2 linked regions of the Lentimicrobium sp. L6 genome follow. The protein of the gene in region 1 binds, or shares a complex with, the protein of each later gene. Links are inferred from orthologs where the notes say so. Each region holds a gene or a part of one and is shown on either strand. Other genes may lie near its edges.

Region 1 (3,209 bases):
CGCCATTTGGCAAGTTGAAACTTTGAAGGTCTTTTAAATCTGTCGATAAATCTTGAATCTTTAGTTTAATAAATGTCTCATAAATATTTGGTAGGCCTGTCATTTGGAGGTTGCCCTTAAATGAAGTGGAAGTTCCAAAAGACAGCTTCAGATTCTCTCCTTTCATATTCCGTATTGGTCCTTTCACGCGCCCCTGCAGACGAAATAGGTTGTTCATCCCACGAGTTTCTGGAGCAAAATATGCAATATCCAACATGTTGATTTGTGAAGGATGAACATTGGCCTCTATAACTACCCCATTGATAAAATCTAGATAAGCTATCCAGCTTGGATAAATAAATTTTAAATCAAGATGCGCATTAGAACGCGGCGTCAGTAGATGAGCATCTTCTATGATGAGATGGGTAGAGCTTACAGTAGCTTGGCCATCCAAGTTAGTGAGCACAACGCCACTTCTATCCTTTGCACTCAAGTGCAAAACATGCCCTATTATACTATCATCAACGATATGGATATCTTCAATTTCTATATTGATTTGAGATATATCGAGGTGCTGATAATCCATATAAGGTAATGTTTTTATAGTATCCTCCTCAACTCTATACACAAAACGAGAATTTTCTATTCTAATATGGTCTAAACCAATTTGAATGGGATTTCGTGCAATTGTGTCTGCTATTTCAATTTTCGAAATCGAATCCTTATCATCTACTTCACTTTGAAAGAGCCTATTAATATTTAATCCATCGTCTTCTTTATATTGAACGAGGTTAACAAATGCGCTATCAATAAAAATATCGTTGATTGGAATTTCTGATAAAAAAGGTCGGAAAATATTATAGTCAAAATAAATCTGCTTGGCAGTAATCATAGGATTGCTTTGATGATCATTAATATAAACATCATTCAAACGTACTTTAAAGAAGGAAGTAATATGTACTTTATCAATCCACACCGAAACACCAAGCTTCTCACTTAAAAAAGAGGAACCTGCATTGGCAATAAAAGATTGCACTCTAGTATTCTGTAGTACAGCCAATAACAGCCCCATACTAAGAATAAATATTAGGATAATCCTAAGTAGTACATATATAATTCTCTTAACCAATGAAAGAATGTATTAATTTTGCCAAAATTTTATAACATGAGTACATACATTTTAGGTATTGAGTCATCTTGTGATGACACATCCGCGAGCGTCATCAAAGACGATGTGATATTGTCCAATATCATTGCCAATCAAGAAGTTCATCACAAATATGGTGGTGTAGTTCCAGAATTAGCTTCACGTTCGCATCAGCAAAATATCATACCTGTGATAGATCATGCACTTAAGGAAGCAAATATAAATAAAAATCAGCTCAGTGCTATCGCTTTTACAAGAGGTCCAGGCCTTTTGGGGAGTTTACTAGTTGGAACCTCTTTTGCCAAGTCTTTTGCCCTTGGATTAGACATCCCATTGATTGAAGTTGACCACTTACAAGCACATATTTTAGCTCATTTTGCTCAAAAACCAGAACTAAGAATTGATGTTCCAGAATTCCCTTTCCTATGTTTAACAGTATCTGGAGGACATACTCAAATAGTTAGAGTGGATGATTATTTCAAAATGACTATTTTAGGACAAACCATTGATGATGCAGCAGGAGAAGCATTTGACAAAACGGCTAAAATTATGAGCTTAGGATATCCTGGAGGACCAGTTATAGATAAATTAGCAAAAATTGGGGATTCAAAAAAGTTTTCTTTTCCTTTTCCACGAATTCCTGAACTAAATTATAGCTTTAGTGGTCTTAAAACTTCAGTTTTATATTTCTTAAGGGATGAATTAAAAAAAGATGATGACTTTATAGAGAAAAACAAAGCTGATATTGCCGCTAGTGTTCAATATAGCATCATTGAGATATTAATGAAAAAACTGGTATTGGCATCAAAGCAAACAGGGATTAAACAGATTGCAGTTGCTGGTGGCGTTAGTGCAAATAGTGGTTTGAGAGCTGCCATTAAAAATGGTGAAGAAAAGTTTGGATGGAAAACATTTATTCCAGCATTTGAATTTACTACTGATAATGCAGCAATGATAGCCATTTCTGGATTATTCAAATTTCAACAAGGAAAATTTACTGATCAGAAGGCAACTCCATATGCTAGATCCAATTTTTAAAGCATAAATCGTTTGCAAAGAATGCTCGAATTGTAATAGACTTTGATAGCGTCAACATCCCACACTCTAACAGAATTACTAAAACCCAAAACAGATGAAGATTTTAATGGTATGCTTAGGAAATATCTGCCGTTCCCCAATGGCAGAAGGTATTATGCGAGATAAGATTAGTGAGTATGATATTGAAGCTCAGGTAGACAGCTGTGGAACGGCAAACTACCATGTTGGCGAATCTCCCGACCATCGTGCTCAAAAAACCTTAAAACAACATCAAAGCGATATTTCTATGCTTCGTGGGCGACAGTTTCAGGTGAACGATTTTGACAAATTCGACCTGATCTTCACTATGGATGAAAGCAATTATACAAATATCAAAGCTTTGGCCAGAAATGAGCAAGACGAAGAGAAAGTGGAAATGATTATGAACATGGCTTATCCTAATGAAAATATTCCAGTTCCGGATCCCTATTATGGAGGTATTAATGGTTTTGAAGAAGTTTACCAGATGTTGACTTTGGCTTGTGATCAAATTGCAATAGGTATTAAAAATTAAAGGTGTGAAATATCACACCTTTAAACACAAACCATAATTAACCAAAAAATATTAATATAAATTAATGCTCAAATATACATTCAAATCCTATATGAGTCAAGGAAAAACATTAAATTTTCTTAATAAATATTTACAAAACTTATAAAATACTAGTGTTTAATAGGTCTACATAAGTATTATTTTTTATCACCCTCTATTTTTGTAATTATTTTAGCCCTAAGTACTTATAAAATATTTTCCTATCTCCATAAAGCTTTAGAAATAATTTAGCTTTGTGATTAGACTTTCGTAATTTTTTTTGAATAAACCAGGAGTTTAGGAAATCTCTGATATAGAAAAAGGCGCAAATGAACCTATTTGCGCCTCAATACAAACCATATTTAACCAAAAAATTTAATATGCAGCAAAATTAGGAAATATGAGCATACAAAAAAACCCTTTTTCCATTTTTTCAACAAAATAGAATCAGTCTAATAAAAATATTTTGCAACC
Region 2 (3,330 bases), on another replicon or contig:
AGAAAAATTGTTTCGGAGAAAACCACCATGGCTTATCAGCAGCAGTTTCAGGCTTTGAGTATGGAAATAGGTAATCGTTTAAATCATAAGGAGTGGATTGAGATTTACAAGAAATTGGTTCATTGGGAGCTGAGTTTGAGTAAATCGAGAGATAATGGTATGGATGAAGTGCTGAAAATGCAAAAGGACGACGCCAATAATCAGTTCTCAAAATTTGTGATGAGTGAATATGAAGGTTGGTTAAGTGGGAATAGTTCAGACGCACCTGTATTGTCGCATACTTTGATGAAGAAGAAAGTATTACCAGCTGTTAAAGATGATAAACCTACTTTCTTATTTATCATTGATAATTTAAGATATGATCAATGGAAAACCATTCAGCCCTTTTTTGAGGAACTTTTCCGAATTGAAGAAGAGGAACTGTATTATAGTATTCTCCCAAGTACGACTCAATATGCTCGTAATGCTTTGTTCTCTGGGTTATTACCTTCAGAAATAGAAAAGAAATATCCTCAATATTGGTTAGGAGAGCACGATGAGGGATCGAAAAACCAATTCGAATCTCAACTAATGGGCGAGTTGCTGAAGCGTTTTGGTAGACAGGACAAATACTCTTATCACAAAGTTCTCAATATGAGTTTTGGTCGAAAAGTGGTCGATTCACTTCCAAACTTAATGAATAATGACTTGAATGTGATTGTCTATAATTTTGTAGACATGCTTTCACATGCTCGAACCGAAATGGAAATCATCAGAGAACTTGCCGATGATGAAGCAGCTTACCGATCTTTAACGGTGAGTTGGTTTGAACATTCTCCATTATATGATATGTTTAAATACTTATCCAAAAAAGATGTAAATGTGGTCATAACAACAGATCATGGTAGTATTAGGGTTCAGAACCCGGTACAAGTCATTGGAGATAAACTAACCAATACCAATTTGAGATATAAAGTTGGAAAAAGTCTAAATTACAAAGCCAAAGATGTTTATGAAGTTAGAGAACCCAAGGATGTATTTCTCCCAAAGACACATATTAATGATGGATACATTTTTGCAAAGACAAATGATTTCTTTGCGTATCGTAATAATTTCAATCATTATGCTAATTACTATAAGAATACCTTCCAGCATGGTGGTATATCCATGGAGGAGTTATTGATTCCTATTATTCGTTTGCGAAGCAAATAATTGGCACAATAAAATAAAGAAAAGGGAATGAGTTATTCATTTCCTTTTTTTTGTGTCAAAAACTGGATATCCCTTTGCTTTTTTTATTTAATTTGCCCCATGTCAAAATATGAATTCAAAGCTGAAGGTCCTTCGGATCTTTCAAAGATAGCTCAAAGCCTAATAAAATCGCTTGGAGAGCATAAGATAGTTGCTTTTAAAGGCGAAATGGGAGCGGGAAAAACCACATTCATCAAAGCCATTTGTGAGTTCTTACAAGTAGATGGGATCGTTAATAGTCCAACATTTTCTATTATTAATCAATATGATACCTTAAAAGGGGATATTGTTTTTCATTTTGATTTTTATCGTTTGGAAACTTATCAGGAGGCCCTAGATATTGGTATTTACGATTATTTGGAGAGCGGAAATCTATGTTTGATGGAGTGGCCGGAAAAAGTGGAGAAACTTTTACCTGAAGAATGCGTATATTTGAAAATTAAGGAAGATGAGCTAACCGGAGATAGAATAATTAAATGGGAAGTTTAAAAAAAAATAGCTCTCAAAATATCGTATATGGTTTCTGAAGAAGGATTGATAAATATTTCATCGCAATTACTACCCAAAGAAGAGATGCTAGAAGTTGGGCACCAAAAATCAAATATTAGTATTGGCGTGCTTAGCGAAACAGAGGAGGGTGAGAATAGAGTTTGTCTGACACCAGAATCAGTAGGTCTATTGGTGGAACTAGGTCATAAAGTACTGGTTCAATCCAATGCTGGTCTTAAATCAGGCCATTCTAACGTGGATTATTCTGAGCAGGGAGCCGAAATTATAGAAACAACAGAAGAGGTAATGGAGGCTCAAATTCTTCTAAAAGTAAGTCCATTATCCCCAAAAGAGAGAAGCCTGATTCGAAAGAATCAATTATTGGTTACATCCCTTCAATTATTTAATCAGAAAAGAGAGTATTTTGCCGATTTTATTGAGAAAAAAGCTACAGCTATTGCCTTTGAGAGAATAAAAGACAGCACCAAGGCGTATCCTCTCATTCGTTCCATGAGCGAAATTGTAGGAAGTGCTGGAGTTCAAATTGCAGCTCATTATTTATCTCATCCAGATTATGGAAATGGTACTATGCTTGGGGGGGTTCCTGGTTTAAAACCTGCCGAAATCGTTATTATTGGTGCAGGAACTGTTAGTGAATATGCCGCTCGTTCCGCCATTGGAATGGGGGCTCAGGTAAAGATTTTTGATAATTCCATTTATAAACTTCGGAGGATTCAGAACAATCTAAAGCAGAATATATTTACATCAACTATACAGCCTCAGGTTTTAATGAAGGCTTTAAAGGATGCGGATGTAGCCATAGGAGCACTACGTGTAAAAGAGACTGGAAGTCATTATATGGTTCCAAGCTATATGGTAGAGAATATGAGAAAAGGCTCTGTCATAATGGATATTAGTATAGACCAAGGTGGGGCTTTCGAAACTTCTCGTCCAACTTGTCACAAAGATCCCGTTTATCAAAAGTTTGGAGTTACACATTATGGAGTACCAAATATTGCCTCTCGTGTGGCCTATACAGCTTCTAATGCCCTCTCTAACTTTTTTACTCCTTTATTACTAGAAATGGCTGATGCAGGAGGGGTTTCCCAGTATTTAAAGCGAAATGCAGGAATTAGAAATGGTGTTTATGTCTTTAATGGTATTATAACTAATAATAGGGTTGGGAAAAAATTTGGCTTTAATTACCGCGATTTAGATTTATTATTGGCAGTATTACATTAGTAGAAACTATGTCAAATATAAAACAAATAATAAGGATAATACTTTTTATCCAGGCTATTTTTTTAAATGGCTTTGTATTTTCTCAAGAGGAATTAGATAGGCATCCTCAAGATAGTTTAAGAATGATGTTTTATAATGTTGAGAATCTATTCGACCCTTTTGACGATAGTTTAACGAGTGATGAAGAGTTTACAGAGGAAGGGGCGAAGCATTGGTCTTGGTATAAGTATCAAGATAAACTCAGTAATATTTATAAAACAATAGTAGCTGTTGGAAATCCATACCCGCCTGCAATTATCGGCTTATGCGAGATAGAAAATCGGTTTGTATTGAACCAATTGGTTTACAAGACTCCGTTTTCAAAATTTG

Evidence for each region.
Region 2: the proteins of tsaD (region 1) and tsaE are in contact, whole or in part, in a crystal structure (PDB 6N9A), measured with the Thermotoga maritima proteins. The link is inferred for Lentimicrobium sp. L6 from one-to-one orthologs. Residues at the interface, in WP_004082750.1 of Thermotoga maritima: Cys10, Asp11, Arg49, His50, Leu82, Gly84, Gly135, Gly136, Glu154, Thr155, Leu156, Asp157, Asp158, Ser159, Glu162, Asp165, Lys166, Arg169, Leu170, Tyr175, Lys213, Thr214, Leu217, Tyr218, Gln221, Arg222, Asn324; in WP_004082108.1 of Thermotoga maritima: Leu37, Gly38, Lys46, Lys57, Val59, Lys60, Ser61, Thr63, Phe64, Thr65, Leu66, Met67, Val69, Pro71, Tyr82, Arg83, Leu84, Asp86, Asp88, Phe89, Asp93, Ile128, Asp130, Glu131, Arg134.

Annotation. Positions count from the first base shown.
Region 1 is NZ_JABKCA010000119.1:1,138-4,346, forward strand. Bases 285-3,154 are described here. They hold tsaD (tRNA (adenosine(37)-N6)-threonylcarbamoyltransferase complex transferase subunit TsaD), read left to right. Parts: upstream 285-1,144; coding sequence 1,145-2,164; downstream 2,165-3,154. Other genes in these bases: HNS38_RS19075 (low molecular weight protein-tyrosine-phosphatase), read left to right, coding at 2,259-2,717.
Region 2 is NZ_JABKCA010000059.1:7,819-11,148, reverse strand. The notes cover bases 14-3,004. They hold tsaE (tRNA (adenosine(37)-N6)-threonylcarbamoyltransferase complex ATPase subunit type 1 TsaE), read left to right. Parts: upstream 14-1,290; coding sequence 1,291-1,719; downstream 1,720-3,004. Other genes in these bases: HNS38_RS14520 (endonuclease), read left to right, coding at 2,970-3,004; HNS38_RS14525 (alanine dehydrogenase), read left to right, coding at 1,747-2,961; HNS38_RS14535 (bifunctional response regulator/alkaline phosphatase family protein), read left to right, coding at 14-1,191. Outside these bases: more of HNS38_RS14535, read left to right, coding at 1-13; more of HNS38_RS14520, read left to right, coding at 3,005-3,330. UniProt on the Escherichia coli protein: Required for the formation of a threonylcarbamoyl group on adenosine at position 37 (t(6)A37) in tRNAs that read codons beginning with adenine.